DNA from 3 places in the Alteromonas sp. ABH4_452 genome. Region 2 is predicted to be linked to each of the others. Evidence: predicted binding sites of a transcription regulator. Region 2 holds the regulator's gene; each other region holds the start of a gene.
The links. The regulator ArgR, encoded in region 2, controls arginine synthesis, uptake and breakdown. The targets are predictions, from matches to a motif close to ANTGAATANNTATTCANT.
Positions count from the first base shown of each region.

Region 1: the regulator ArgR is predicted to act here: its motif matches at 8,106-8,123, upstream of ACYX4N_RS05560 (ester cyclase).
Region 3: the regulator ArgR is predicted to act here: its motif matches at 3,631-3,648, upstream of ACYX4N_RS15990 (OadG family protein).

Region 1 covers NZ_CM149973.1:1,294,500-1,305,464, reverse strand. The annotation lists gene ACYX4N_RS05580 (TonB-dependent receptor plug domain-containing protein) at 1-900, opposite strand, end outside; gene ACYX4N_RS05575 (TonB-dependent siderophore receptor) at 1,210-3,333, shown strand; gene ACYX4N_RS05570 (ester cyclase) at 3,391-3,918, opposite strand; gene ACYX4N_RS05565 (TonB-dependent receptor) at 4,102-6,510, opposite strand; gene ACYX4N_RS05560 (ester cyclase) at 7,057-8,055, opposite strand; gene ACYX4N_RS05555 (sodium:solute symporter family protein) at 8,188-9,801, shown strand; gene ACYX4N_RS05550 (nuclear transport factor 2 family protein) at 9,834-10,922, shown strand; gene ACYX4N_RS05545 (nuclear transport factor 2 family protein) at 10,925-10,965, shown strand, end outside.
Region 2 covers NZ_CM149973.1:1,039,333-1,050,297, reverse strand. The annotation lists gene ACYX4N_RS04535 (FKBP-type peptidyl-prolyl cis-trans isomerase) at 38-658, opposite strand; gene ppc (phosphoenolpyruvate carboxylase) at 891-3,512, shown strand; gene katG (catalase/peroxidase HPI) at 3,668-5,857, opposite strand; gene ACYX4N_RS04520 (hypothetical protein) at 5,928-6,101, shown strand; gene ACYX4N_RS04515 (hypothetical protein) at 6,402-6,539, shown strand; gene mdh (malate dehydrogenase) at 7,255-8,193, opposite strand; gene argR (transcriptional regulator ArgR) at 8,431-8,895, shown strand; gene ACYX4N_RS04500 (type 1 glutamine amidotransferase domain-containing protein) at 8,981-9,664, opposite strand; gene ACYX4N_RS04495 (TonB-dependent receptor) at 9,858-10,965, opposite strand, start outside.
Region 3 covers NZ_CM149973.1:3,714,072-3,725,036, reverse strand. The annotation lists gene alaS (alanine--tRNA ligase) at 1-2,286, shown strand, start outside; gene csrA (carbon storage regulator CsrA) at 2,421-2,612, shown strand; tRNA gene ACYX4N_RS16005 (tRNA-Ser) at 3,167-3,258, shown strand; tRNA gene ACYX4N_RS16000 (tRNA-Arg) at 3,296-3,372, shown strand; tRNA gene ACYX4N_RS15995 (tRNA-Arg) at 3,426-3,502, shown strand; gene ACYX4N_RS15990 (OadG family protein) at 3,763-4,038, shown strand; gene oadA (sodium-extruding oxaloacetate decarboxylase subunit alpha) at 4,057-5,871, shown strand; gene ACYX4N_RS15980 (sodium ion-translocating decarboxylase subunit beta) at 5,875-7,005, shown strand; gene ACYX4N_RS15975 (ATP-binding cassette domain-containing protein) at 7,058-7,861, opposite strand; gene ACYX4N_RS15970 (peptide ABC transporter ATP-binding protein) at 7,861-8,856, opposite strand; gene ACYX4N_RS15965 (ABC transporter permease subunit) at 8,858-9,751, opposite strand; gene ACYX4N_RS15960 (ABC transporter permease subunit) at 9,738-10,769, opposite strand; gene ACYX4N_RS15955 (ABC transporter substrate-binding protein) at 10,766-10,965, opposite strand, start outside.

The DNA.
Region 1 (10,965 bases), 260 kb from region 2:
ATTTTCACGTGAGAAAACGTAATGGTCGTCATTCTCTCTGTAGTAGGCAGAAACTTCAAAGTTATTTTCTATACCCTTTTCGCCATAGCGCTGTTTATGATTTAGCATAACCAAACGAGTTTGAATGTCTTCTGTTTCGTTGACGTCGAAAGGCGTGTACAAGTTAGGCCAGCCAAAGAACTTTTGCTGGAAGCCATAAAACAAATCAGTTTGTGAATCGTCACTTGCTAGTTGGATACGCCCTGACGCGCGTTCGAAATTATGATCGCCATTAGCAATAGTGCCATCACTTTCAGAACGAGAATACTCGCCTTCAACCCCAACAGACCAACCGGCTTTCAAACCAAGTAAGCCATCAAGCGAGTGCTTTACTGCACCGTGTACACGCTGCAGATTGAAGTTGTTATTACCTACTCCCACTGACACACTGCCTGCTGTTTGGATAGGACGCCAACCGTAAGACACCGTACCTACAGAGCTATTTACGCCGTAAAGTGCATTATCGACGCCCGTAAAAATACTCGGTTTCGTCAACATTTCTGGCGCAATGGGAATTTCAGCGAAATAGTGCCCCGTTTGCGGGTCAATAAGCGTCGCGCTTCCTATGCGAAACCCCGTGTTTTCGAATATACCGCCGCGAATAGTGACATCAGCCTGCGCTTCTGCCATGTTCCTCGACTGCAAATCGACACGCGGGTCGTACTCTAAATTTGAAATAGGTGAATTAAACGTGCCTACTGGCTTGTCATTCGCCGTCGCCGCCCCTTCAATCGTAATTTTCTCCACGCCTTTTTCGTTACTGTTCACTCCAGCGTTAGCGCTTGAAGTATCAACACTTTCAGCGGCCATGACAGAAAAAGGTAGAGTACAAAAGAGTAATGAGAGGGTTGTATGACGCATTTAGGGTCCTAGTTCAAATTTACGGGTAGCCAGCAAGGAGGCGTAACAAAGACGCGAAGTGTATAGCATTGGCAGGCAGAGGAAAACGCCAGATAGTTGAGTTTGGACCAGTATATTCACTTTGCAACAACGCTTTGTAATAACGCTTTGCGCGTTTTCACCTTCCGAATGAAGCGCCCGATATGCAATTAGTCTTCAAGAATCATTAATCTCACCTTTTGGTTCCTAAGCCCTCTTGCGGAAAGAAACGAGATAACATAACATTCGCGACCTCTGAAAAACCTGCCAAAGACACGTAATACCTTGCTTATGCTTGATCTTAAAACACCGTTTATATTTTCTTTAGTTGCATTATCAGTAAGCGCCGCTGCGCAAAGTGATGAAAGCTCCCTTCAAGGTGCTCATGATGAACTTGAACACATTGAGGTAAAAAGACACTTTCAGCCATACCGTGGTAATGTACCGCTAATCGACACCCCACAAGCAATCGACCGAATTACTGCTGATACCTTAGCGAATGAAGGGATCACGCGCTTCATCGATGCGCTAGATTTTGCGCCCACCATTGTTAGACAAAACAACTCTGGCGGCATGTTCGATAGCTTTGCGATCCGAGGTTTTTCTGGCGATGAAAATAACCCATCGGGTTATTTAATAAACGGCTTCAACGTGCGTGGCTATAGCGGTAATAGAAGCACGGTTAACGTTCAAACCATAGAAGTAATGAAGGGTCCGGGATCAGCCTTATATGGTCAAGGGGAACCTGGCGGTACCATTAACGTTATTACCAAAAAACCTCAGTTCGAAGAGCAAGGCTACATCCAGGGTACCGTAGGTAATTTTGATAAAAAACAAGTAGAGTTCGATTACACGAACGGCATTAATTCAGACATGGCGTATCGCGTTAACGGTTCATACGAAGACTCTGATACTTATCGCGATAACGTGTTTTTCAAGAATTTGAACCTTAACCCTTCATTTATTTGGAACATTTCTGATCACACCAGCTTAAGCTACCAGATGGAAATATTGGATCAGGAAAAGCCGCTTGATCGCGGTGTGTTCATATTAAATAACGACTTTGACGCCGTAGATGCCGAAGACTTTTATGGTGATGTTAGAGACGGAGCCCATGAAGTTAAAGCCTTCGGACATCAGCTAGTGTTAAATCACGAGTTGAATCACAACTGGCATTTACTCAGTGGCTTCGCCTACAGAGACTCTTCTTTTGAAGGGCAGTCTTCAGATACTGAACTGTCAGAAGGTCGTCAGCTTTTGTATACCGACCCATCTATACTTTCAAGGCAACGCAGAACCCGTGACTATCAAGCGCAAGACTTATCACTACGCTGTGAATTAAGTGGCGTGGTAGACGTGGCAGGCTTCGTAAATAACGTCTTGTTTGGTTTGGACTATTACAACTACCACATCGACACAGACTATCGTCGTTGGCGCACTGCGTGGGGTGCGGGTGATACCACTTACAGCATCAACCCTGAAAATCCAGACTACACTATTTTCAGACCTGACGTTACGCCCACTACACTCACGGCTGAAAAGCAAAAAGGGTTAGGTTTCTACGCACAAGATGTTATAGAACTTAGCGAAGCAACCAAGCTTTTAGTTGGCTTTCGCGTGGACAAATTCGAGCAAGACATTCTTAATAAGTTAAGCAATGAAGGGCAAGAACAAGACCAAACGGAAGTGACACCGCGCTTTGGCTTCGTGTATGAAGTCAATGATTCTGTAAGCCTTTACACTAGCTATGCAGAAGGTTTCAGACCCAACCCCGGACTTGACTCTGACCGCAATGCGTTTGACCCTGAAGAGACCACCTCTTTTGAGGTAGGAGCTAAGTGGGAAAACATTGCTGATATGTTTTCTGGTAGCGTCGCTATTTTTGATGCGGAAAAGACTAACATGCTTACCGCTGAACCTAATACTGGCTTTTCAGCTACGCTCGGTGAAGTTGAAAGCCAAGGGGTTGAGTTTCAATTAACGACTGACCTTACTTCAGACATTCGCCTTGATATGGCCTATGCGTATACCGACGCTAAGACCGCGAAAGCAGTGAATGACTTAGATTTTGGCGTGCCTATTCCAAAAGGGTCGCGCTTAATCAATATTGCCAAGCATTCGGGGTATATCTCGCTGAACCATTACACCAGCGTATTTGAAAAAGAAGCGTTCTTTGGTGTGACCATGCGTTACGTAGGCGACCGCTTAGGGCAAACCACAGATCCATCATTCATCTTGCCGTCTTACACCCTTGTGAACCTAGCGGCGTCGGTAAACATCAGCGATGAACTTTCTATGAGATTTGACGTGAATAATCTGTTCGACAGAGATTACTTTGAGAACTCATACCATCAGCTTTGGACCATGCCGGGCTCACCAACTAACTACACGGTGAGCGTTAAATACCAGTTCTAGTAATAAAATCAAACAAGCCGGAGGCTTCGATGTTCCGGCTTGTTTGTTATACATTCTCTATTCGCCGTTTTGCACTGGCATTTTCCCTGAGTCACGGTTTTCCCACCCGTGTCCGTTGAACGGATCTACACCTAGCTGCTGCATAATGTAGGGGAAGTCAACGTTAACCCAGTTATCTACAATTTTACCGTCTACCACTTTCCAAAAATCCATATAGCGAATTTCGACTCTTTTACCAGTAGGCTCTATTCCCATAAAGGTTCCAGTGTGAACCGCTTCTTGGCGACCAAACGCAGCGCACCACTCGCCTTGTGTAACGCGAGCTTCATCTATACAAACTTTATCAGAAAACGCAGCTTGAAACGGTCGCTGCCAGTTGTCTTGAAACTCTTTTAACCCTTGTTTGAAGCCGCAGCCTGCATTGCCCATCCAGCGAAAGTTCTCGCTGAAGAAACGGCCCATATTGTCGATATCATGATCATTTAATCCATCGACCATAGCGTCAATGGTATCAATAGTTTCCTGCGTTTTTGACAAGTCGTTGTCTTTTGTAAGAATACCTTGTTCTGGACGTGAACCTTTCATCTCATATCTCCCAAAAAAGTGTTGAGTACTGCATATTAAAAGCTCTGTTTAAAGAATGCGTAATTAGGGTTTTGAAACAGAGCGTAAAGTAGATATTTGGCGCTAAGAACCAAAACTGGGCTCATCACCCTAGTGATTGCCCAGTTTGTTCAGCGTTTAAAATAGCGCACTGCGCTACAAGTGTTAGTCGAACTTGTACTGTAAGCTTACGCCGTATGTACGCGGGTTATTCCAGTTTGCCTGAATGGAGTTAATAGGCAGCCCATTAAGCACTTGAGACTGAACCACTGCACGAGTAAGCACTTCTTCATCCGTCAGGTTATTTGCAAAGAAATCGACGTTTAAGTTTTCATTTACTTCCCAAGAAATACGAGCCGTTACCATGGCGTGAGCATCTACTTTTGTTTCAGGAATGTTGATATCAAACGCGTAGTGATCGTCAACAAAGTTCACATGAAGATAAGGCGTTAAGTAACCGCCATTTGGCAATGAGTACTCATACCTTGCGCTTAGGCCCAGCGTATAATCTGGTGACATAGCTGGAGAGTAACCCGCAAAGCTAAACTGGCTATTTGGATCGTTAATATCCTGACGGCCATCAACATTGCCTAACCCAAGTAGAGGCTGAAGTTGAGAATTACCTACCGCAAAGTCGTCAGCGAACTCGGCGTTAAGAAGCGCCAAAGTTGCATTTAACGTTAACTCGCTTAGTGGGCGCCATTCCAAATCAGCTTCTAACCCGTAGGTGTCAACCTGACCACCATTTTCATAGTATTCAAAGGTTGTACTAACGCCAGTAGAAACGCACTGTGCCACGGTTAAGTCAGTTGTTGTGTCGTTACACGAAACTGCAAACAGCTGCGCTTTCACGTCGTCGTATTGGTTTGCAAAAGCAGAAACGTTAAACCGAACGGTGTTATCGAATAAAAAGCTCTTCAAACCAATTTCGTAAGAAATAACTTCTTCATTGTCGTATAGCGGATCGGCACCACGCGCTACCACCCTCGCGTCGTTAGCACCACCAGTGCGATAACCTGTTGCTGCACTGGCATAGACCATCATGTCTTTTGCAACATCTAGCTCATAAGCTAACTTCCACAATACCGCTGAGTCGTCCCAATCGGGAATTGAATCGCCTGTAAATGTCTTCTCGTCTTTGTTGTAGCGAAGGCCAACCAACAAGCGGTTGGCGTCGTTAAGTTGATAACGAGCTTGGCCAAATACGGCTACAGAATCGACTTCATGCGGGTCGTGATTTGGATTTCCCCACGAAGGAACCGTAATAGAATCTGGCTCACCGTTACCGGTTGTATCCTCACGCCACAGCCATTCCCAATCCGCTTCTTGCGAGAACAAATAAACGCCTGCTATCCAAGAAAACGGGCTATCGCTTTCAACAGATGACAACTGTAGTTCGGTAGAAAACGCTTTTTGATCGTCCTGACGTCCAAAACCACCAACAAAGTCTAAGCCACCATCGCTGTAGTCGTTATCGTAGAATTGCTCGCCTGACAGTTCAGAATAATTAGTGGTCCACTTTGCATTTGCCCAGTCCATCGCCCAGTCGAGCGTCAAGGTTGCCGACCATGCTTCCTGGTTATCGAAAGACACCGCATTTCTGTATACATCGTATGGGCCTTCATCATCTCGCTCAGCATCAGCTGGCTGATAAATGTGGCCAGGCGTTACCGTAGCAACAGGGTTGTAAACGCCCGATCCCGGCGAGGTTTCAGAAATTTGATAACCCGCAATTTGTTGGTAACCCCAAATCGCTTCTGAGTTTGCATCTTTCTTACTGTAATCAAGGCGAAGCAATGCAGTAACATCGTCTGAGAATTCGTATTTAGTCGTGTTACGTAAGTAGAATTGATTCTTTTCGCGTAAATCGTCTGACGAGCCCGGCAAGAAATGGTTTTCGATCATGCCGTCATGACGGTCGTGGCTCATGACAAAGCGCGTAGCGGCCTTATCACTTAGCGGCAGGTTTAAAATAGCTTCATAGGCCGAACGGTCATAGCTACCATGAGTAAGTTTCACAGAACCACTGGTATAGCCAAGTTCAGGCTGCTTTGAAATAACGTTGATACTACCTGCAAATGTATTTCTTCCATACAATGTTCCCTGCGGCCCGCGCAGTACTTCAATGCGCTCAATATCAACGTAAGCCCCTAAGCCACCGGTGGTCGTTGGCACATAAATACCATCCTGGAAAATACCAACAACTTGTTCAGCAATACCTGTACCGGCCACGCCGACTTCGTTGGTACGAGCACCACGCATAGCGGGACGAACTTCACCACCCGAGCTGCCTATTCTTAATCCGGGAACAACGTTTTCAAGACCACTAATATTTTCAATGCCGTTACGCAAAATATCATCTGCACCTAACGCGCTCACAGAAGACGATACTTCCTGCAAATCTTGAGATTGTCGGTTTGCTGTTACTTCAATACGTTCAACACCCGCTGCTTTAGCTTCGCTGTCAGGGGTTTCTTGTTGGGCGCTAGCGCAAAAACTAACGCTGATTAGAAGTGCACTTTGAATAGCGCGGGAGAGGTATGTTGTATGGTACTTTCGTTGGTCTTGCTTCATCGTGATAGTTCCCGGATTAATAAAACCTTATCTGCAGTAACCTGTTAGTGCCCTGCGTTTATCAAGCCTTTGATGACCCTGCCTGTGACAACATCATACTAGGTTGTTTAATTCTTGGTCTAAACAAACATACAACCCAATTTACTTCGAAGTCAATAAAAATGTTCAAATATTGTTAATTCATGAATTTTAATTTTTTGTTTAAATATACCAAAAACAAATAAACTCATGTATTTAATAACTTTATTAACCAATAAAGGGCTTTATCAATGACAATAAAAATAAGATTCCGAAGTATATATTAAGACTTCAAGTCAAAAATGACTGGTAGGATCTGCATAGAAAAATGGCACTTTAAAAGATAGAAACCGAATGCTGATGCATGAGTTAAGCATTAGTGGAAATAGATAAGAAAGTGCACTTAAGATAGTTTGGCTTATCAGAAAGCCCACCTAGCAAAAACGGGCGTTTTGCTAGGTAGCTTCATGGGAAAATGACGTCAGTCAGTACACCTATTTCAGGTATAAAGCCTTTAATGTTGTTAGCTTAACTGTAGGTGGTAGTGCGCGATAAGATATCTAACCCTTGTTGTTTTAACCAATAAGGCACATCCATCAGCACCCAGTTTTCCAGTAATTTATCCCCTTTGCGATAGTACACATCAACCACTCGCATGTCAGCACGTATACCCGACGCCGGCATGCCGAACAAGCCGCCGCCTGCGGTATTCGATAGGTTCGGCCAACCAAAGAAACAGGCAAAACTGCCTTCACTAAAGCGCGCCACATGACCATTAAAAACTTTATCTTTCAAACCTTTACGAAAAGGAAATTGATGTTGCTGCTGGTAACGCTCGATGGTGTATGTAGCCCCTATTCCCGCTGGCCCGTACCACACCATATCTTCGCTCCAGCATTTGGCGAGAAGCTCTGGAGGACAGTTGTCGTTACCCGATTTATTTAAAGAATCTAGGTCTTTTACCATTTCCTCAACCAGCTCAATGGTCTTTTTAGACTCCTTAGGATCTTGCTCTTCAAACAGTAAACCGTTGTGATCACATGGCCCTGGATAAACAAACGTATGGCCTGTTTCTACGGGCAAAGGATTAAGCCCAACTTGCTGCATTAGTGCAATTAAGTCGAAGAAAATAGCGTGGCTAACTATCTTATTTTCACGTACTTCAAAAAACTCGGCATACCGTAAAAAAGCCAGTTTCCCCGTACTTCTAATACCAAGAAACGGCTTGTCGAACAGTCCAGCGAAGTGACCCATCGACATAACCCATTTGCCTTCGCCGGCGCTGTTATCTCCCGCCATGAATACGTCCTCACGGCGCTTCATACGCGTAAAACTCTGTTTTAACGGCTCCCACAACTCTTTCACTAATTCTGCTGGAGTCGAACATTTATCAAACGGATAGCAGGCATAAATCTTTGCATTTTCATAAACATACGATTTCACTACGCCTTTAACATCACTTGCCTCACCTTTGTCAAAAGCGGCTTGATAGGATCTGACAACGGCTTTTTCGCTATTAAAACTCATGACTTACGCCTCTTTGTTTAAAAAATTGTTAATACTGGCCTGAAATAATTAATGACTTCGAAGTCATTATGTATTAGGTTGAATATTATTGTAAATAGAAAGCGCGCTTATTAAGCAGGCAGAGTAAAGAATATGACTGAAAATTTTGGCGTTTTAAACTGGTCTATCTTAGGCGGGTACATCATTGCGAACCTGTTGCTGGGTTTGGTGATTGGTAAAAATATAAAAAATTCCGACGATTTTTATCTCGGTCAAAAACAAACTCCGTGGTGGGCAATAGGTATTTCGGTTATTGCCACTTACGTTAGCGCTATGACGTTTCTTGGGGCACCAGCCTGGGCTTATTCAGAGGGGCTATCCGTTATAGCACTTCATTTGAACTACCCTCTCGTCATCATGGCTGTAATCATATTCTTTTTCCCATTCTTCTATAACGCGGGTGTCGCGTCCATTTACGATTACCAAGAACGGCGTTTCGGCAAGCGTGCCCGCGCCATGGTATCCAGCATTTTTATGCTAAGCCAAATCATGAGCTCAGCAGCTATTCTTTATGCTACCTCTCTTGTTTTGTCGTTCATTACTGGCGTACCTGTAGTGTGGTCTATAGTTATAGTTACTGCCATAGCGCTTATCTACACCATGATGGGCGGCATTACTGCCGTAATTTGGACTGACGTTATTCAGTCAGTGATCTTATTTGTGGGCGCGGGCATTATTATGTACGCCCTGCTTGAAAGCGGCGACACTACGCTATCTTCATCAATGAGCGAGCTTAAAGCTCAGGGTAAATTAAACCCACTTGATTGGGACTTCGACTTTACTGAAGAAACTACGGTGTGGAGCGGCATTATTGCTATGACGCTGTACCACATCACCGTTTACGGCACCAACCAAATGATGGTGCAGCGAACGCTGGCTGCCAAGAATATTGGTGACGCCAAAAAATCTTATTTATTAATGGGTTTCTGCGCGTTCTTCATCTACTTCTTCTTCATTGTACTTGGCGTGTTGTTCTACGACTTTTATCAAGGCAAGACCTTCGAAAACAGCAACACAATCATTTTGCAGTTCGCAACCGATTACGGCTTGCCGGGTTTAATGGGCATTATTGCAGCCGCGGTTATGGCCGCTTCCATGTCTAGCCTAGATTCCTCATTTAACTCGCTATCGACAGTGGCAACTATCGATTTCTACATCAAATACTTCAAGAAAGACGCGTCGGACGCCCATTACCTTAAGGCTTCACGTATTTTCACCTTGTTCTTCGCCGTACTTATTATTTTTCCAGCAATTGGCTACCACCTATTCAGTGAAGGCTCAATTTTAGAAATTTTGTCTAAAGTAGGCTCTTATTTTGTAGGTGCGCAAATGGGCATGTTCTTCTTAGGGTTCTTCTCTAAACAGACAACCGAAAATGGCCTGATCATTGGCACATTGAGCGGCTTTATTGTTGTGACTTTAGTGGCCTTGAATACAGATATCGCGTGGCCTTGGTACTGCATCATAGGTGCAAGTGCCAACATTGTAGTGTCTATGATTGCTAGTCGCCTTATTGATGGCGTTCAAACCGAATACAACGCTTATACCATTAAAGGGCAGCAGCAACACTTCGCGCGCGAAGGTCTCGATGAGAAAGAGCAAGGATGGTATCGCGTTCCCGGCCGCGTAGACCCAATCAACTACGTATTGTTTGGGTTCTTCTTACTCACACTCGTGTTCTTATTTTCAATTCAATTTATGTTTTAAAAGCCAAACTCAGCGCTTTTGAGGGAGATTCTATGAGCGAAACATCCATAGCAAAAACGGTGTATTGGCAGCCTCTGCATGACATGCTGGACCCTGCACGAAGTAAAACGCAAACCTTAGCGGGTTTCGATGAAGAGTTTGTCGACTTAGCAGACTATATATTGCGCATTACCCATCGTATTTGGGAGCAGAAAAATATTGGCGCTTGCTACGATTATTATGCTGACTACTGCCCGGTACATACGCTTGGCGGTTATGCCGACAGTGTTGATGTGGTGGTTCAAAACACGTTAAAAACCATCGCAGCCTTCCCTGACAGGTCGCTTATAGGTGAAGACGTTATTTACCGTAAAGAAGCCAACGAGGTGTATTATTCGTCGCACCGTATCACCAGTATTATGACCAATAAAGGCCCCTCTGAATTTGGCGCGCCAACAGGCAAAACCGGGCGTGTAACCACCATTGCAGACTGCATGTGCAGAGACAATAAGATTTTTTACGAATGGCTAATGCGAGACAATAGCTTTCTTATCGCTCAGCTTGGTATTGAGCTAGACGATGCTGCAGCGTTTCAAGCCAAGTTTCCTGTATCGAGTACGTTTACCCAATGGATAAATGAAGAGTACGCTCGAACATGTGCTAACAAGGCATCGCGCTGGGAAGAATTGCCAGAGCAAGACAAGCAGTGGGGCGACTTTGCCAAATCATGGGCCGACCAAATCTTCAATAAGCGCATGTTCAATAAGCTGTCTGACTTTTACAAACCTAATGCGTCAGTGCAGTGGCCGGGCGGTCGCCAAGCCACTGGCAATGCAGCTATTGGCGGCATGTTCATTAAGTACTTGGCCAGTTGCCCAGACGCCAACATGGTTGTAGATCACATTTGCGTTACCCATTACGACGACAATCGCGTGAACATTGCGCTTAGATGGGGCTTGGCGGGTCATTACAATGCTACACAAAGCAAATATGCGCAGTTTAATCAGCAACCCCATTACATTTTAGGCGCAACTCACTTTGAGATTGAAGACGGTGTTATAGCCAAGGAATTTACGGTGTTTGACGAAGTAGCGGCGTTAGCAAACCTTATGCGCAAGCTACCACAAGCGACGGAGGCATAAGCATGTTAAGCACAATTCAACAGTTGCTAGAAAAACAAGACAC
Region 2 (10,965 bases):
CACAGGAGCACCACTGGGCACTCCTGTGAAGAAATCATTAACCTAGAACGTCAAGAAGTTCTACGTCAAAGATTAGGGTGCTGTAAGGTGCAATAGCTGCGCCAGCACCTTGCTCACCGTAAGCTAGGTCGTGTGGTACGTATAGACGATACTTTGAACCTGCTTTCATAAGTTGAAGTGCTTCAGTCCAACCTTTGATTACGCCGCCTACTGGGAATTCAGCTGGCTGACCACGCTCGTAAGAGCTATCAAACGTAGTACCGTTTATAAGCGTACCGTGGTAGTGAACACGTACTGTGCTAGAAGCATCTGGAGTCTCGCCGTCACCTTCAGTAACAACTTCATATTGAAGACCAGATTCAGTTACGGTTACTTCGTCACGCTTTGCGTTTTCTTCAAGGTACTTTGTGCCTTCTTCAATAACCGCTTTGCTTGCTTCTTCTTTAGCAGCTTGCATACGCTTGTGAATTTCGCCAAACGCATCACGTAGAGTGTCGTTATCAACCTGAGGTGCTTGACCTGCGAAGGCGTCTTTTAGGCCAGCTACAACAGCGTCAATCGCTAGTCCGTCGAAAGGATTTGATTGTAGTTGTTGACCCATTTGAAAACCAATGCCGTAACTTGCTTGGGTTTCTACTGTATTGAATGTATCAGTCACAAGAACTCCTGAAATTAAATTACAAATGCAGTACAAATTTCAAACAAAACGCTTAACGCGAGAATGTTTCTGCATTTTCCGGTGCAAGAGTGTACCACACCACAAAATATCTTGCTTTGAGCAATGTTAACTAGGGTGCAAAAGTATCAAAATGTTGTAAATTATAACCGAAAGTGGTTAGACAAGTCGCAAAGGACACAGTATGGTTAGCCCATATATTTAGGAGGATAGCATGCAAACACACTATGATGCTGAACTGAAAGATACCGTTCGATACCTTGGTAAAACCCTTGGTGAAACAATCAAAAATCAATTAGGTCAGGAGTGGCTAGACCGTATTGAAAAGATTCGTAAAGGCGGCCGAGCTTCTTATCAGGGAGACGCTACTTGTAGCGAAGAACTGAAAGAAACTTTCAAAACAATGTCTGACAGCGATTTGCTGACTGTTGGTCGTGCCTTCGCACAATTCTTGAACCTAGGTAATATTGCCGAGCAAGAATACAACGCGGCAATGAATGTCGATGCATCTATTGATGCTCTGTTTAAACACCTAGATAAAGCAGAACTGACTGCTGACAAAGTACAAGACGCCGTTGCAAAACTAAACATCGATCTTGTATTAACCGCACACCCTACTGAGGTTACGCGCCGTACACTTATTCATAAACATAAAGAGCTAGCGGACTGCCTGCAGGCTGTGCATCAAGAATCGTTAAGTGATGTTGAGCGTAAGAAGATAGAAACACGCATCGCTGACCTTATTGCTCAAGCGTGGCACACTGAAGAAATTCGTTCAGTGCGCCCGACGCCTGTTGATGAAGCGCGTTGGGGCTTCTCGGTCATTGAAAACTCATTGTGGGAAGCGGTACCTGACTTCATGCGCGAGCTTGATGGTCGCTTAAATGAAGACTACGACGTATCGCTACCGCTAGACTCGTCACCAGTACAATTTAGCTCTTGGATGGGTGGCGACAGAGACGGTAACCCATTTGTTACTTCAAAAGTAACCGAGCAAGTATTGCTGCTGGCAAGAAAGCGCGCAGCTAAACTTTTCGCTATCGACCTTGATCGTTTGCAAGTAGAACTTTCAATGTACGATTGCAATGAAGAACTACGTGAACAAGTAGGCGATGCAAACGAACCGTACCGCGCCCTACTTCGCCCGTTGGTTAATAAGTTTATTGCTACTCGTGACGGCATTGCCGACTATCTTGCGGGTAAAAACCCTGACACGTCTAACTGGATAGAAAGCGACGATGAGCTAATTGAGCCATTGATGCTTTGCTATCAGTCACTATTAGACTGCGGTATGCAGGTTGTTGCTAATGGCCTACTACTAGACACCATTCGTCGTGCTCGCGTATTTGGTATTCACCTTCTACGCCTTGATGTACGCCAAGACTCTGAACGTCACGCAGACGTATTTAGCGAACTTACTCGCTATTTAGGTTTAGGCGATTACGCACAGTGGAGCGAAGCCGACAAGCAAGCATTCTTATTGCGCGAGCTAGGCTCAAAACGTCCGCTATTCCCAGCACAATGGGATGCATCTGACGATGTAAAAGAAGTACTAGATACTTGCAAGGTCATTGCAAAACACAGTAAGCATGGCTTTGGTATCTACATTATCTCTATGGCAAGCGAACCATCAGATGTCATGGCGGTTCAGCTGCTTCTTCAAGAAAGCGGTGTAGATTGGCCAATGCCGGTAGCACCACTATTTGAAACGCTAGACGATTTGAACAACTCGCCTGACGTAATGCGCAAACTTCTGTCTATCGACTGGTATCGCGGTTACGTGAAAGGTCGTCAGTTTGTCATGATTGGTTACTCTGATTCAGCGAAAGATGCTGGCGCATTAGCAGCTGGCTGGGCACAGTATCAGTCGCAAGAAGCACTGGTAGCCATTGCAGAAGAATTCGACGTAAGCCTAACCCTATTCCACGGTCGTGGCGGTACGATTGGTCGTGGTGGATTGCCAGCACACGCTGCTATTTACTCACAGCCTCCTGGCTCACTAGAAGGCGGTTTCCGCGTAACAGAACAGGGCGAAACCATTCGCTATAAGTTCGGTATGCCAAAACTGGCTAAACGCAGCTTAGGTATTTACGCCAGCGCCATTATTGAAGCTATGTTGTTCCCACCTCCGGCACCAAAAGAAGAGTGGCGTGAGCTTATTACCGCAATGGCAGCGCAAGGTCGTGATAACTACCGTGCAACTGTACGTCACGATGAAGAGTTTGTACCTTACTTCCGCGTGGCTACACCAGAGCAAGAGTTAGGCAAACTACCTCTAGGCAGCCGCCCTGCTAAGCGTAAGCCACAAGGCGGAATTGAGAGCCTACGTGCTATTCCATGGATCTTCGCTTGGGCACAAACCCGTTTGGTACTGCCGAGCTGGTTAGGCGTTATGCGCGCTATTGATAGCGTGAAGACCCCTGAGAACGAGAAAGTAGTTAACGAAATGTTCAGCGAATGGCCATTCTATCGTTCGCGTCTTTCTATGCTAGACATGGTGTTCCACAAAGCTGACCCACGCATTAGTGAAGCTTATGATGAGCGCCTTGTACCTAAAGAGCTTAAGCACTTTGGTGAAGCGTTACGTAGCGAGCTTAAGGAAAGCATCTCGTCACTATTGGCTATCACAGGCGATGACGACATTATGAAGAACGACCCGCAGGGTAAAGAGTCGATGGAAATTCGTGCGGCGTATCTCCAGCCCCTTCATTACCTGCAAATTGAGCTTCTAGATCGTATCCGTAAAGCCGGCGACGATGCGCAGAACACTAGCCTAGAACGCGCTATGATGGTTACCATCGCGGGTATTGCTATCGGTATGCGTAACACGGGTTAATCACTGTGCTAACGAAGCGCTTGAATTGACGCACACAGCTTTATTATGTTGGTCACCAATTGCTTCGCTACGAAATAATATAAAAAAAGCCCGCTTCATATGATGAAGCGGGCTTTTTATTGCTTACGTGTTTTTACTTACACTTTAGATAAGAACTAACAGGTAAGGTCGAAGCGGTCTGCGTTCATCACCTTTGTCCACGCTGCAACAAAGTCTTTAACAAACTTCTCTTTGCTATCATCTTGCGCGTATAGCTCAGCATACGCTCGCAACACTGAGTTTGAACCAAACACTAAGTCAAAGCGTGTAGCGGTAAACACTTCGTCACCTGATGCTCTATCGACAATGGCGTAGCTGTTTTTCCCAGTCGGCTTCCACGTGTATTTCATGTCAGTAAGGTTTACGAAGAAGTCCGTGCTTAGCGTACCTACATTGTCGGTGAATACACCATGCTTACTGCCGCCGTAGTTAGTGCCAAGCATGCGCATACCGCCTACTAGTACCGTCATTTCTTTTGCTGTTAAACCAAGTAACTGGGTTTTGTCTAACATTAGCTCTTCTGGCTTAACTGCAAAGTCTTTTTGAAGGTAGTTTCTGTAACCGTCTGCAATTGGCTCTAATGGATCAAACGATTCAGCATCGGTCATGTCGTCAGTAGCGTCGCCGCGTCCAGGAGAGAAAGGAACAGGTACGTTAAAGCCAGCCGCTTCAATACCCTTTTCTATGCCCACGTTACCTGCTAAAACAATGGTATCCGCAAGGCTTGCACCCGCCGCGCCAGCAAGTGGAGCAAGAACCTCTAGCACCTTATTTAAACGCTCAGGCTCATTGCCCTCCCAATCTTTCTGAGGAGCTAAACGAATTCGCGCACCATTAGCGCCGCCACGTAAATCTGACCCTCTAAAGGTACGAGCACTATCCCACGCTGTTGCTACCATATCCCCAACAGATAGGCCTGATTCTGCAATTTTACTCTTCAACGCTTCAACGTCATATGACGTACTGCCTTCAGGAACTGGATCCTGCCAAATTAACGTTTCTTCTGGTACATCAGGCCCTATGTAACGAACTTTTGGTCCTAGGTCGCGGTGAGTAAGTTTAAACCATGCGCGGGCGAACACTTCGCTGAAGTATTCGTGATCGTTATAAAATTTTTCAGAAATTTTTCTGTATTCCGGATCCATCTTCATCGCCATATCGGCGTCGGTCATAATAGGGTTGTAGCGTGTTGATGGGTCTTCAACATCAACAGGCTTGTCTTCTTCCTTAATATTGATTGGTTCCCACTGCTCAGCGCCCGCTGGAGACTTTTTCAGTTCCCATTCGTAATTAAGCAGTAGGTGGAAATAGCCGTTATCCCATTGCGTAGGATTCGTCGTCCACGCGCCTTCAATACCACTAGATACGGTATCACGACCAATACTGCGGCTCTCATGATTCATCCAGCCAAGACCGGCTTCTTCAATACCTGCTGCTTCTGGGTCTGGCCCTAACGCTTCTGCACTTCCGTTACCGTGACATTTACCCACCGTGTGACCACCGGCTGCTAACGCAACGGTTTCTTCGTCGTTCATTGCCATACGCGCAAAGGTTTCACGTACGTGAGCTGCCGTTTTAAGTGGATCTGGCTTACCGTTAACGCCTTCAGGGTTTACGTAAATAAGGCCCATCTGCACAGCTGCCAAAGGGTTTTCCATGGTTTCAGCACTTTCTACGTCTTCATAGCGTTCATCACTAGGCGCTAACCACTCTTTCTCAGCGCCCCAGTAAACGTCTTTCTCAGGGTGCCAAATATCTTCACGACCGAAGGCAAAACCATAAGTCTTAAGACCCATGCTGTCGTAAGCTATGGTCCCCGCAAGAACAAACAAATCAGCCCAGCTTAATTTGTTGCCATACTTCTTTTTAATGGGCCAAAGTAAACGGCGCGCTTTATCTAAGTTAACGTTATCAGGCCAAGAGTTAAGCGGTGCAAAACGTTGGTTGCCCGTTGAAGCGCCACCGCGACCATCCGCAATTCGGTACGAACCTGCCGCATGCCATGACATACGGATCATAAGGCCGCCATAGTGCCCCCAATCCGCTGGCCACCATGGCTGTGAATCTGTCATTAAGTCGGTGAGATCTTTTTTAAGGGCTTGAAAGTCTAGTTTTTTAACCTCTTCACGGTAATCGAAGTCTTCTCCCATTGGGTTTGTCTTCGTATCGTGCTGATGCAGAATGTCTAAGTTTAAGGCTTCAGGCCACCAGTCCATTACTGTTGTCCCTGTGGCTGTTAAACCACCATGCATGACCGGACATTTTTTTGCCGAATCATTCACATCACCTAACTTTGCATTGCTCATATTACATCCTCTTTGCCTGTTCGTTAGCGTTATACAACTTAGTTGGTTAGATAAGTTATAGGGTTGACCCATGCAGTTACGCTGTCACGTTAGCATTGATACTAAACCAGCGTTCTCCAAGCATAGTCAAAGTTTTACGCTTTTCCACAAAAGTTTAGACATTGGCCCTTATTACGAGCATTTGCCAACCAAAGCCAATACAGGTAAGTCACTAAGCTTTTTCTCATGGCTGAAAGCAGCATAATATTGAAGCCTTGTACTTCTGCTACAGCCAAAGGTATCAATACAGATTCACGTGAAGACAGGCTTTTTAATATTGCGAAATGCCCTACCCTTAAATAATACAAACGCACGTCCATTCGTAACTGCAAAAGTATACGGCCAAATTAATCATGGTTTGCCAAAAGAGGTTACAAACAAATCCTCCGTACAGTTAAAAAGCCGCTTCGACCTGAATACACTTTAAAGGTCCCAATTCTTGGGGTTTTTATTAATAGATTAAAGATGACTTATGAAAGAGTTAAATGTAGAAGAAGTTACACAAGTGTCTGGAGCAATGGGTGATTGGACCTCTGGAGGCATGGCAGTAATAGGCCTTGGGATTGCCGGAGGTCCAGCTACAGGTATATTCGGACTCGCTGTCGGCGGAGCAATGATGTTCATTGGCTATTTAGACAAGTAAAAAGTGATAAAAGCTCACCTTTGGGCGAGCTTTTAATATCTACCTAATGAGGGGAAAACACCATGAAGCATAAAAAATTGGCTGATTTCACTTACCTAGTTTTGATCTTTACAACGTTCATCGCCTCCTACTTTAAAGATAGCGATTCTTTTTTTTTACACATTTACCGCACTAACGCTGGGTTACATAGTCATTCTTCAGCATGGAATTATTCAACGTTTGGATTTTAACTAAGCCCCCCCTTTCTGTGGCTAATAAATCTATAAAGATAGAAAAATGAGATTTTGGGTTTAGAGAAGTTTTTGATAAGTAAACATGTACCCAAAACGCCGTCGCGATGTCTACAAAGATGCAACAAAAAAGGCTGGATACGTAAGGTCGTAACAGACTGGTCTTTTTAAAAAAACTTCAGTGATTAGGCTATTGGAAGGTTTGGATTTGGCGGGGCTTTGATAAGCAGGCTCTCCTATGCCAAGGATGCCATGACGAAGCCTACAAGCACGCAACAAAAAAGCTGGATACGTAAGGTCGTAACAGGCTTTCTACTCTCTAGAGTAATGAGTTCCGGTAAGATCGCACGTTGGTGTAAAGACTGGGAAGGTAATTAAAATGTAGGCTCTCCACCGCATGGATGCGGTGGTGAAGCCTACATGGACGTATTCACGGCGGGCCTACGTTTTGATTGCCTTTTCAGGCTTCGCCGCCAATAGCACTATTAGCCGTTTACGAAGTCAACGCCTAGCTTGATGTCGCCACGTAGGCCTTCAAGCATGTCGTTTTTCGCTTTTTCTTCAAACGCGCTTAGCTCGCCGTATGGCAAGATTTCTACAACACCGTTTGCGCCAAGGCGTACTGGGTGTGCGAAAAATGCTGCGTCGTCGCTGTCGTCAGTCTGTACGTAAGTGTACTCAACAACGTTCTCACCTTGCATTGCTGCAACTAGAGACAGACAGAAACGCGCTGCTGCTTGACCCATTGAAAGGGTTGCAGAGCCGCCGCCAACTTTCGCTTCAACAACTTCAGTACCCGCATTCTGGATACGAGTAGTTAGGCTAGATACTTCTTCGTCTGTAAACTCTACGCCTTCAACTTGTGAAAGAAGAGGAAGGATAGTTGTACCCGAGTGACCACCGATTACCGGTACGTGCACAGAAGATACGTCTACACCTTTAAGTTCAGCAACGAAAGTTTCAGCACGGATAACGTCAAGTGTCGTTACACCGAAAAGCTTGTTCTTGTCGTAAACGCCTTTAGCTTTAAGCGTTTCAGCTGCAATAGCTACAGTAGTGTTAACTGGGTTAGTGATGATACCAACACACGCGTTCGGGCAGTTATCAGCTACACCTTCAATTAGGTTTTTAACAATGCCGGCGTTGATGTTGAACAGATCAGAACGATCCATACCTGGCTTACGAGGCATACCCGCTGGAATAAGAACTACGTCTGCTCCAGTAAGTGCATCAGCTAGGTCATCTTTACCGTGACCGGTTACTTTTACCGCAGTGGGGATGTGGCTCAAATCAACGGCAACACCAGGAACAACTGGCGCAACGTCATATAGCGCTAAATCTGAACCTGCTGGCAATTGTGTTTTCAACAACAAAGACAGCGCCTGACCAATACCACCGGCAGCACCTAACACGGCTACTTTCATACCATTTCTCCTATGGGATTACTTCACGTATTTAAACGGAACGTCACACTAATGCAACGCGGGGGAAAACTCAATCACCGGATCGTCTTATTAACGTTATTTATGGCGATTTTCATTCGATATTCATTATCATGAATGATTATGCAAAGAAATTGCGCAAAGTCTACCTGTACGGCACAATATACGCATACTAAATACAATTCCTTACGATAACACTCAAAAAAGAAAAGAGCGCTAATGGCAAACGCAAAACAAGAGCAACTCATCAAAGCTTTTAAAGAAATCCTAAAAGCAGAAAATTACGGTTCGCAGGGCGAGATTGTTGACGCTTTGAAAGCACAAGGTTTTGACAACATCAGCCAATCCAAAATCTCTAGAATGCTAAGTAAGTTTGGCGCGGTACGAACCCGAAATGCACGAGGAGACATGGTTTACTGTTTGCCTCCTGAACTAGGTATGCCTACCGCCAAAAGTCCGCTCAAACAGTTGGTATTAGATATCGTTCACAACAATGTCATGGTCATTATTAGAACGAGCCCAGGTGCAGCACAGCTTATTGCTCGTTTACTTGATTCATTAAGTAAAAAAGACGGCGTATTAGGGACTATTGCAGGTGATGACACTATTTTCATTGCCCCTGCTGACGTAACAAGAATTGAAGAATTAAGACAACGCGTTGAAGATTTATTTGAAAATGTATAGTTAGGGCAACCAAAAGCCGACAATCAAAAATCAAGAAACCGCATACAAGATGCGGTTTCCAAATAGGGTATAACCGAAAGTTTTCCTAAGATAGCAACTTAATAAGCGCATCTGCTGCGGGGCGAGATGACGGTGGGTTCTGACCCGTTACTAACAAACCGTCAGTAAAGACTTTTACCGCGAAATCGTCAGCACTTTCATACTTACCGCCCTTTTTAACCAGTTCATCTTCTACCAGATAAGGAACAACGTCAGTAAGTTCCATTGCAGCTTCTTCGCTGTTTGAGAACCCCGTTACTTGTTTGCCATCAACTAAGTATTTACCATCTGGAGTTTTAACATCCTTTAGCACGATTGGAGCGTGGCACACTGCACCGACAGGTTTATTCGCCGCAATTGTGTCTTCAATTAATTTAATCGAGTGGGCGTTGTCAGAAAGGTCCCATAAAGGGCCATGGCCGCCTGGGTAAAATACGGCATCGAACTCATCTGCACGCACATCTTCAAGCGGTATAGTCGAGGCGATAGCACTACGTGCCAATTCATCTTTAGTATAACGCATGGCGTCGTCTGTCATTGCGTCTTCTGCAAGACTATTAGGGTCAATAGGCACTTGCCCGCCCATTGGTGATGCCAGCGAAATCGTATAGCCTTGATCTTTAAATGCGTAATATGGCGCTGCGAACTCTTCTAACCACATGCCAGTTTTCTTACCCGTGTCACCCATAATTTCGTGAGACGTCATTACCATAAGCATACGTTTTGTCATAAGCCCTCCTTGCGAGCATTTAAAAGTTTTCTCGTCAGTTAATTCGTGTTGTGGAGGGACTTAGATCATAAGCAAACACTGTGATCGATTAGTGGCTTGTGTGTGAGATAAATCGCAGGCATAAAAAAGTGCCACTTCCTGTTAAGGAAAGTGGCACCTAACACTACAACTTGTAGTTAGTGTTTACTACTTCTTAGAAGCGGTAGTTAACACCCAAACGTAATTCCCAAAGTGACGCATCACCTTGACGACGTTCTGGATTAGCAGTACCTACAACAGCTGTATTGAATGAAGTCTCTTCTAGGATACCCCAATCATCGTTAAGCATATTTGTGAAGTTATCAATCACGAAGAATACTTGTGCTGTGTGGTCTTTGTGGAAGGCTGGAACATCTTGGCGAACCGCGATATCAACTTTTGTCCACCAAGGGCTTTCTTCATCGTTACGCTCAGCACCAATTGGAAGTACGTTGTTAGAGTCCAAGTAAGGCGTGAAGTTAAAGATACTATTTACTTCGTCCTCAGAAATAGTAAAGCTGTATGGCTTACCAGACTGAGCAACCGCGAACGCAGAGAACGTAGTGTTGTAGCCATCAATAAGTTCAGTAGTGTAACGGAAGTCCAACGTAAAGCGGTGAGCAATGTTCCAATCCGACAGTGAAGAAACTTCTTCATTCGGGTTAGTAAATGCCCTGAACTGGTAGTTAGAGAACGCTACTGAGCTAGTCATAGGCTGAACATCTTCAGCGTGGCTGTAGTTATAACCACCCACAAGTGAGATGCCGTTGTCCCAAGTCTTGTTCATTGTTGCTGTTAATGAATAAGAAGTAGAGCTTTCATCAGAGTTAGTAAGCTCCAAAGAACCCAGACCCGTTCTTTCGTACTCAATGTATCCCTCGTCGGTAAGACCTACAGGCTCTATACCTTTGTATTTAATCATCGCTTGGTCTTGCGTAATGCTTACCAAAAGATCTAGGTTAAATACATAGTCTTCATCTGTAATGTGCGTCATACCTGCAGAGATTTTCCACTCGCTAGGCATTTCGAAGTCTGGGTCAAGGTTATTTGGTTCAAAGTTACTACCAACACCTGCATCCATCTGAGCATCAAGGTCAGACGGTACTGAGTAACCAGGGCCAGCAGTAACGCCGTCTTCAGTGTTAACCCAAGTTACGCTGCCATCTAGGATGTTTGCGTAATCACCACGTACTTCACCACCAGTAACGTTAGTGTTCTGGTAGTTGTTAGTCATCCAAACGTTCGGGTTACCGCCTGAGAAAAGACCAAAGCCACCGCGTAGT
Region 3 (10,965 bases), 1.8 Mb from region 2:
AAAGAAGCGATCGAATTTGCATGGAACTTTCTAACTAAAGAAGTCGGTTTACCAAAAGAAAAGTTACTCGTTACCGTTTACTCTGACGACGACGAAGCGTTCGATATTTGGGAAAACCACATCGGTGTGCCTAAAGAAAAAATCATCCGTATCAGCACATCAGATAACTTCTGGTCAATGGGTGATACTGGTCCTTGTGGTCCTTGCTCTGAGATCTTTTATGACCACGGTGCACACATCTGGGGTGGCCCTCCGGGAACGCCTGAAGAAGACGGCGACCGTTTCATTGAGATCTGGAACTTGGTATTTATGCAGTTTAATAAGCAAGCTGACGGTACCATGGAGCCGCTGCCAAAACCGTCTATCGATACGGGAATGGGCCTTGAGCGTATTTCAGCAATTTTGCAAAACGTGCACAGCAACTACGAGATTGACCTGTTCCAAAACTTGATCAAGTCAGCTGCATCAATTGTTGGTACTGACGACCTAGAAAATAAGTCTTTGCGTGTTATTGCCGATCATATCCGTTCGTGCAGTTTCTTGATTTGTGATGGCGTAATGCCTACCAATGAAGGGCGTGGTTATGTATTGCGCCGCATTATTCGTCGTGCGGTTCGCCACGGCTATCAGCTAGGTGCAAACGATATTTTCTTCTATAAGCTGGTTGCATCACTGGCCAAAGAAATGGGCGAGGCGTATCCAGAACTTGTCGACCAGCTGCCTGTTATTGAAAAAGTACTGCGCGTTGAAGAAGAGCAATTTAGCAAAACCCTAGCTCGGGGTATGGCTATTCTCAACGATACGCTAGAAACTTTGGAAGGCGATACAGTTCCAGGTGACGTAGTGTTTAAGCTTTACGACACTTATGGCTTCCCTACTGATTTAACTAATGATGTAGCACGTGAGCACGACCTTAAAATTGACGAAGAAGGTTTTGAAGCTGCTATGCAAGCTCAGCGTGCTCGTGCCCAGCAGGCTAGCAACTTTGGTGCAGACTACAACAGTAAACTCGCCATTGACCACACAACCTCATTTACTGGGTATACCGATGTAGAAGGCCAAGCGAATGTGGTTGAACTTATTGCCGACAATGCATTTGTTGAGAAGCTTGAAGACGGTCAAGAAGGCGTTGTGGTACTAGACAGCACGCCGTTCTACGCTGAAAGCGGTGGTCAGGCTGGTGATAAAGGTGTACTTCGCGTGGCAAACGGTGAATTCATCGTTACCGACACCCAAAAAATGGGTAATGCGTTTGCACACAAAGGTATTGCTAAAGGTTCGGTATCTAAAGGTGATACGGCAACCGCAGCGATTGATGCAGCAAATCGTGAAGCCATTAAAAAGAACCACAGTGCTACCCATTTACTTCACGCAGCACTGCGTGAAATTTTAGGTGAGCACGTAACTCAGAAAGGTTCATTGGTTGAAGCGCCGCGCATGCGTTTTGACTTCTCGCATTTTGAGGCAGTAACGGCTGAGCAACTTGCTGAGATTGAAAGACGAGTTAACCAAGAAATACGTGCAAACCACACGTTAGCCACTGAGCTTATGGACCTAGAAGAAGCTAAAGCATCAGGCGCTATGGCGCTATTTGGCGAAAAGTACGATGAAAAAGTTCGCGTTGTAACCATGGGCCCATTCTCTGTTGAGCTATGTGGCGGTACACACGTTGCGCGCACAGGTGACATTGGGTTATTTAAAATTACCAGCGAGGCGGGTATTGCATCGGGCGTTCGTCGCATCGAAGCGGTTACAGGTGAGCAAGCCCTTGAAGTTGTGCAAGCACAACAGGCTACCTTGGCTTCGTTGTCTGGTTTACTAAAAACTGACAGCCAAAATGTACTCGATCGCGTAGTTTCTTTACAAAATCAGACTAAAGAACTAGAAAAAGCGCTCAATTCTGCGAAACAAAAACTGGCGAGTCAGCAAGGTGCTGATATGCTTAGTAATGCAGTAGAGATAAATGGCGTTAAAGTTCTTATTGCGAATTTGGAAGGTGTTGAAGCGAAGTCATTGCGTTCAATGATGGATGACATTAAAAACCGAATTGGTGAAGGGATCGTAGTATTAGGTGTGGCTAATGACGCGAAAGTGAATCTTATTGCTGGCGTTACTAAAAACCTCACTAGTAAAGTTAAAGCGGGCGAGCTAGTTAACTTTGTCGCATCACAAGTAGGTGGCAAAGGAGGCGGTCGTCCAGATATGGCACAGGCAGGCGGTGATCAGCCTGAAAACTTGGGCCAGGCGCTAGATTCGGTTAACGCTTGGTTACAAGATAAGCTATAATTATTTTTGTGTATAACAGTGAGTTTTTGAAGTGACACAGAAACAGGGAATCGCTGTCGCTACCATCGGGTCGTGCCGTTGGGTTGGCAAATATTAATGGATGATGTTCAGTATTAAGGAACAGGAGCAAGCGAATGCTTATTTTGACTCGTCGAGTTGGTGAAACGCTTATGGTAGGTGACGATGTAACCGTTACCGTACTAGGCGTAAAAGGGAATCAGGTACGTATAGGTGTTAACGCACCAAAAGAAGTTTCTGTGCACCGTGAAGAAATATATATGCGCATTCAGGCAGAAAAAGGCGGTCAGCCAGGCTCTGCAGAATAATTGCATAATACGCTTCATAGGAAAAGGTCAGCTATTGCTGGCCTTTTTTGTTTTTCTAGCACTCCCCGCTAACAAAAACTTTGAAGCGATTGAAAAACATAAAATCATTAAGTAAGCGTTTTAGGCATAAAGGTAGCAACTAGGTAGAGTTCACTTTTCATGGCCTGCTTTTTAACCTATACCTTTTCTATAAGCGATACAGAAACCTGCTAAAGCTTTTTATCAGCGGCCTTAAAGCGCGTAAGTAGAACTCAAGCGAGCAATACACAGCGGTGCAGCTGAATTGAGGCGAGAAAATTTAAAAATAACTGACATTATTTTTGAAAATTTGAGCACATTAACAAAGAAAAAGTGGTGATAAAGGTAAAGGCACCGCGTAGTTTCAAATACAAATTGGTAAATAGTGACAAATGAAATCTGTTTTAATTGTTTGTATTGCGAACAAATTACTGGTTTTTTGTTCGAATCGTTTAAAATGGCAGCGAGTGAACAATTTCTTTATAAAAAAGGTTTGACTCAGGCCAATGAATCCGTAAAATGCACCCCGCAGTCAAGGAGAGGTGGGTGAGTGGCTGAAACCAGTTCCCTGCTAAGGAACCATACGCATATACGCGTATCGAGGGTTCGAATCCCTCCCTCTCCGCCATTATTCGTTGGCAGTGACGGCCAACAACAAGTTTTGCGCGTGTGTAGCTCAGCTGGATAGAGTACCTGGCTACGAACCAGGCGGTCGGAGGTTCGAATCCTTCCACACGCGCCACTTATTTTAAAGCGTCACCTTTTGAAGTAAAATTCAAAAGTATACAAGTTAACGCGTGTGTAGCTCAGCTGGATAGAGTACCTGGCTACGAACCAGGCGGTCGGAGGTTCGAATCCTTCCACACGCGCCACATTGAAGAGCCCACCTTTTTAGGTGGGCTTTTTCATTTCTTGAATCCTTCAATTCTTCTTTTCTTTCTAAGCTACTTTCGCATAAAGCCCTAGCTTCATATAAATACAATGCATATGTTGCAAATTTATTAAGTAATAATGCATTAAGTTTCATATTGTGGGGTTTTATTCAATTTTAAGTGGTTTTTTATGCTGTTTTGTTGTGTTTTGAAAAACCTCGTGATACTTATTCAGGTACAAAATAACAACAGGATTGAATATGAATTCGGAATCCGTCGCTAGTTTGCTCATTGAAGCAGGCTCTCTTATGCTCATAGGAATGGTATTTGTCTTTTCATTCTTGGGACTGCTTATTGTCGGCATTCATTTGATTGCACGTTTTTGTGAAGCATTTCCAGGTGAAACATCAGAGCCTTTAGCTACTTCAGCTAAGTTGAGCCGAAACGATCAAGCGGTACAACCAGGAATAGACGGTAATGTCATCGCTGCTATTTCTGCTGCAATTCATACCCATCGCCAAAATTCTAAAAAATAATCCATATCAGGAGTTACCATGTCTAAGCCTCTGGCCCTTACCGAGCTGGTCCTGCGTGATGCCCATCAATCGCTTCTTGCTACGCGTATGCGTATTGAGGACATGCTTCCCATTGCTGAAAAGTTAGATAAGGCAGGCTTTTGGTCTGTTGAATCTTGGGGCGGTGCGACCTTTGACGCCTGTATCCGTTACTTGGGAGAAGACCCATGGGAGCGTATTCGTAAGTTAAAGGCAGCCATGCCCAATACCAAACAGCAAATGTTATTGCGTGGTCAAAACTTATTGGGTTATCGCCACTATGCTGACGATGTCGTTACTCGCTTTGTAGAGCGCGCTCACGAAAGCGGTGTAGACGTATTTAGGATTTTTGATGCCATGAATGACATCAGAAATTTGAAAACTGCTATTAAAGCTACCATAGACAGCGGCGCTCACGCGCAAGGCACGATTTCTTACACAGTAAGTCCAGTGCACAATCTTGAGCTATGGCTTGATATGGCAAAACAACTCGAAGATCTCGGCGTGCACTCTATCTGTGTGAAGGACATGGCCGGGCTTTTGAAGCCCTATGAATGCGAAGCATTAATTACAGGGTTAAAAGAGACCGTCGATGTGCCTATTGCCATGCAGTGTCACGCCACAACTGGGTTGAGCACGGCAACTTATCAGAAAGCCATTGATGCCGGTATTGATATGCTCGATACAGCTATCTCATCAATGAGCATGACCTACGGTCACAGCGCAACGGAAACTATGGTCTCAATCGTTGAAGGCACAGAACGCGACACGGGTATTGCGTTACCTGAACTGGAAGACATTGCGAGTTATTTTAGAGAAGTCAGAAAGAAATACAGCAAATTTGAAGGCAGCCTTAAAGGTGTAGATGCACGTATTCTGCTGGCCCAAGTGCCAGGTGGCATGCTAACCAACATGGAAAGTCAGCTAAAAGAGCAGGGTGCTGAAGATAAGTTTGAAGAGGTGTTAAAAGAAATCCCTCGGGTACGTGAAGATCTTGGGTTTATCCCTCTTGTAACGCCCACCTCGCAAATTGTCGGTACGCAGTCGGTACTTAATGTGCTAACAGGCGAGCGCTATAAGAGTATCACTAAAGAAACTGCTGGTGTACTTAAAGGCGAGTATGGCGCTACTGCAGCGCCAGTAAACAAGGAACTGCAAGAGCGTGTGCTAGATGGTGCAGAGCCTGTAACATGCAGACCTGCTGATAACATTGCGCCTGAGCTTGATGCGCTGAGCAAAGAGCTAAATGAACTGGCCGAGAAAAAACAACTTTCGCTGTCAGATGACAAAATTGATGATGTGCTGACTTATGCTCTATTTCCCCAGATCGGCCTTAAGTTTATCGAAAATCGCGGCAACCCTGATGCGTTTGAACCTGCACCGGGCGCTCAAGAGGCTAGTGATACCCTTGCGCCAGAACCAGTTAGCACAGCGTCGAACGCGCAAAGTGCAACCTCGGCTGAATCATATGATGTAAACGTAGATGGCAAGGTGTATCGCGTAGAAGTGGCACCCTCAGGTACGCTAACAAGCGTTACGCCAGCCAATACGTCTCAACCCCAGCCACAAACTGTTAGCACAGCTTCACCTGCCGCTGCGTCGTCGCAGTCAATTGATGCGCCACTAGCGGGTAACGTATTCAAAGTATTAGTACGAACTGGCGATAGTGTATCTGAAGGTGATGTAGTGATGATCCTCGAAGCCATGAAAATGGAAACAGAGATCCGTTCGGCGTATACCGGTACGGTCACTGACATTTCCGTGGGTGAAGGCGATGCTGTAACTAGCGGTCAACCGTTAATCTTATTGGGGTAATACATGGATAAGTTAATGGTGCTTTGGGATAGTACCGCACTTGCGCATTTTGAAGCAGGCCAGCTCATCATGATGGCGGTAGGCTTCGGTTTACTCTATTTAGCCATTGTTAAGAAGTTTGAGCCACTGCTCTTATTACCCATTGGTTTTGGAGCACTGCTGACGAACATTCCAATTGCTGGTTTTTCAGAAGCGGGTGGCTTACTGCACTACATCTATAAAATTGGCATTGATACAGGCGTGTTCCCATTGCTCATTTTTATGGGCGTAGGCGCAATGACAGACTTCAGCGCGCTTATTGCAAACCCTAGAATGTTGCTGCTTGGCGCAGCCGCACAGTTCGGTATCTTTGCGACCCTATTTGGCGCTATTGCGTTAAACCTTATTCCTGGTTTCGAATTTACGCTAAAAGATGCAAGTGCTATTGCCATTATAGGGGGCGCAGATGGGCCCACGGCTATCTTCCTTGCTTCACGTTTAGCTCCTGACTTACTAGGTGCTATTGCGGTTGCCGCTTATTCTTACATGGCACTGGTACCTATTATCCAGCCGCCCATTATGAAAGCGCTGACCACAAAAGAGGAACGCGAAATTAAAATGGGCCAACTTCGGCCTGTATCAAAGCGTGAAAAAATTATCTTTCCGCTCGCCGTGTTGTTTATGACCATTTTGTTTTTACCAGCCGCAACGCCGCTCGTAGGTATGTTCTGCTTTGGTAATTTGATGAAAGAATGTGGCGTAGTAGACAGGTTAAGTAAAACAGCCCAAAACGAACTTATCAATACCGTGACCATATTCCTCGGTTTAGCCGTGGGTTCTAAGCTATCAGCTGAGGCATTCCTTACAGTGGAAACCTTGGGTATTCTGGGCCTAGGCGCAATTGCATTTGGTATAGGAACCGCTGCTGGCGTGTTAATGGCTAAGTTAATGAGTAAGCTATCGGGCGGGAGTATAAACCCGCTCATTGGTGCTGCGGGCGTTTCTGCCGTGCCTATGGCGGCGCGAGTCGTGAATAAGGTTGGCCTAGAAGCAAACCCTCATAACTTCCTGTTGATGCATGCAATGGGGCCTAATGTAGCCGGTGTTTTAGGAAGTGCGGTCGCTGCAGGTATTTTGCTAGCACTGGTTGGCTAACTAGGGTAATACAATTTTGATATTGAGAGGGCAGTTTACTGCCCTCAGCGCTTTAACGGATTGTATTTTGCGGCACTAACGACTGGTAAGCGGTAACCAGTTTCTTGGTGCGGGTGTGCTGCGGCCATCTGAAAATAGTTTCAGTTTTACCTTCCTCCACAATTTCGCCGCCTTCCATCACCACAACTCTATCTGCAATATGCCGGACAATCCCTAAATTATGGCTGATGAAGATAAATGCTAAGCCCAGCTCTTGCTGTAGTTGCAGTATTAGGTTCACAGTCTGCGAGCGAATAGTAGGGTCTAATGCAGCAAAGGGTTCATCTGCAACAAGCACTTTGGGTTTTAGTACTATAGCCCTAGCCAATGCCACGCGCTGCTGTTGGCCGTCAGAAAGCATGTGCCGGTAAAAATAATAATGCTCGCGTAGTAACCCTACCTTTACCAACATATCTTCGATAATAGGCTTGCGTTCGGCTTCGCTAAGACCTGTATTCAAACGCAAGGGTTCGTCTAGGATTTTTCCTACCGGAACCGATGGGTTCATCGATTCCGCACTGTGTTGCAGAATCATTCGAATGTCGTGGGTCCGCTTGCGTTGGCCGTCTTTCGACTGGTACTTGGCTAAATACTTGTGAGTGTTTATTTCAATTTCACCCGCATCGGCAGGTAGGGCGCCAACTAATAATTTAGCAAGAAGGGATTTACCCGAACGGTTTTCCCCTATGATGGCAATAGTTTCCCCCCGTTTAACACTCATATTAACCGGACCAAGTTGAAATACCTCAGGCCGCTTTAACCAGCGCTTCTTTTCGTTATGTATAAACGTGAGGTCTTTTACCTGCAAAATGTCCATCACAGCTTCTCCATATGTAGCGGGTAATGACAGCTGTAGCTATGATCGTGAATTTTGCGTACGGCGGGCGTTTGCACACAAGCGCGCTGAGCTCGTGGACAGCGGGGGCCTAAACGACAACCAATAGGCAAATGTTGTAGCGTTGGTATAGAGCCGCTTAACGTAGGTAGCGCAGACTTAGGCGGTAAGTCTTTTCTAAAGCTTGGCGCACTGTCTAATAGCGCTTTAGTGTAAGGGTGAAGAGGGCGCTTTTTAATGTGCTTCATCTTTCCCGATTCTACCGTTTGCCCCGCGTAAAGAACTGTCATTGAATGTGACATACTCGCAATGGCAAGCAAATCATGGCTGACAAACAGAATCGATAGAGAGCGAGTTTGATTAAGACGCGTAAAGAGTTTTAGGATCTGCGTCTTGGTTGTGGGCTCCATGCCTCGAGTGGGATCATCTGCGATAAGTAATTTGGGTTGAGACACTAGCGCCATCGCTATCATGAACTTTTGCCCAATATCAGCGGGAATTTGGTGAGGGAATGCACTTAAGTAATGCTTGTGATGCTTTATTCCCACCTTATGTACAGTACTTATCGCTATCTTCTTTCTGTGCTGCGCACGTTGCCAAAACCAGCTACCTTCAACAAATTCATCAGGAATGCTTTCTTCAAGCTGTTCACCAAGCGTGGCCGACGGGTCAAGCGCCGCTTGTGGGTTTTGAAAAACCACCGCAATTTCTCGACGCATCACTTCACGGCGCTGTTGAACCGACATACCTAATAGGTTTTCTCCATTCCAGCTCATGCGGTCGGCGGTTAAATTCCACTGGTTTGGCAACGCTCCACAGATTGCCGATACAATAAGGCTTTTACCAGAACCTGACTCGCCCACAAGTGCACGAATCTCGCCTGAACTCACTGACAAATTTACCTTGTCCAGAGCCTTTATGGTGCTGTCACCGTTTTGCATTTCTAAGGTGAGGTTTTTGATATCAAGCATTGGCATGTTAGTGACTCACCCTTTTTCTTAATGAAGAACGCAAGCCGTCACCCACGATATTGATAGACAGTACAATAAAAAATATCGCCATACCGGGTACCGCTACATTCCAAGGCGCTAGGTAAGTAACGTCTAATCCGTCAGCTAGAATTACACCTAATTCAGGTAACGGTGATTGAGCCCCCAAGCTTAAAAAGCCAAGCGCCGAGATATCAATAACTGCGATAGAAAGAGCCAGTGTTCCTTGAACCACAAGCATTTCCGTCATATTAGGTAAAATAGAGTGTACAAAGAGCTGCCATTTGCTTGCACCGTCAAGCGTTGACGCAACAATGTAGTCTTTCTTCATTTCTGCCCGCACGAAACTGCGCGTGTGGTGCACAAACTGAGGAATAAGGGCTAGGGTGATAGCCCACATACTGTTGACCAAACCCGTACCAAGTATTGCAACTATGATAATAGCAATCAGTAGGGTAGGGATCGCCATAAGCGCATCAAGTAAGTGATTCGCAACACTTGAGCGAACCCCGCGTAACATACCAGCAAGCGTACCTAAACTCACACCAACTAGCATCGCAAGTACTACGGTTAAGAAGGCCGAGCCCAGCGTTGTTCTGCAGCCGTAAATAATACGGGTAAATAAGTCTCTTCCTAACGCGTCTGTGCCGAACAAATGGGTAATAGAACCATTTGCTAACCAGCTAGGCGGAATTAGCAATCCGTCGATGTTCTGTTCAACAGCGTCATATGGGGTAATGAGAGGGGCGAATAAGGCGCACACCACAAATAGCGCTAGCAGAATTAAACCCAGCATAGAAATGTGGCTAGCCTTGAACGAAGCCCAGGTCCGTTGCCAAGGGGAAGGATGGAATTCTTCTTCGTACAAACTAAACTGTGGCACGCTCGTATTTCTCTCTACTTGGGTCAATCATACGGTTTAATACATCGACCAGAATCGTCAGGGTAATTACTACCGTGGATACCGCCATCATACCAATACGTAAAGCAGGGTAATCCCGTTGATAGATGGCTTGAATTAGCCAGTTGCCAATGCCTGGCCATGAAAACAAGGTTTCAACAATCATTGCATTGGTTATAAGCGTAGTAATTTGAATCGCCATCAGCGGCAAAATGGGAAGTAGTGCATTACGTAGTATATGGCGAAAGAATATTTGCCAACTAGAAAGCCCGCGCGACACGGCTGCAGCAATATAGGGGCGATGTTTTACATCTATAACTGAGCGCCGAGTTATGCGTACCATCGAGGCCGTGGTTATGGCGCCAATAGCAAATGTAGGTAGCGCTAAGTGTGATAGTGCATCTTTAAATGCTAAGGATTTGTTTTCGATATCCGACAGTAAAACATCAAATAGAATAAAGCCGGTTACTGGCTCTATGTCGTAAATTAAACTTATTCGGCCAGACAATGGGGCCACGTCTAATTCTAAACTAAATACCAGAATAAGCAGCAGAGCGAACCAAAAAACAGGGAAAGAATAGGTAGTAATGCTCGCACTATTTATTAAGTGGTCAGACGTTGAATAACAGCGAATGCCGGCGTAATAGCCTAAGGGGATGCCAATAAATAAGGCCATTAGCATTGCGTAGGTTGCCAGTTCTATAGTAGCTGGCATCGCTATACCTACTTCCTCTCTTAAGGGCAGACCAGACGTGAAACTATAGCCCCAATCACCGGTTAGCAAATTACCTACGTAGTAAATAAACTGAAAAATATAGGACTGGTCTAGCTTAAACTGTTTCTCTAACGCGGCCCGCTGCATCTCATTTTGTGGCACAAGCCCGGTCAGGTTTTCCAACGTATCGCCTGGAAAAAGGTAGGCCAGCGAGAACGAAATAATCGTCAACACTAAAAGCGTTAATATGAATAATGTGCAATATCTTAGGAGAATTTGGATCACAGTGCTTTCTCTACCCCGCCAAAACGCACACCGCCAAAGGGATTAATAGTCATGCCTTCTAACTCATTTCTATATGCTTGATAGCGATAGGCATGTGCAATGGGGACCACAGGAAGACGTTCGTATAATAGCCTATTTACTTGCTTGTAAATAGCCAATCTCTCGTCAATGTCATCGGTTTGAAGCGCCTCGTTAA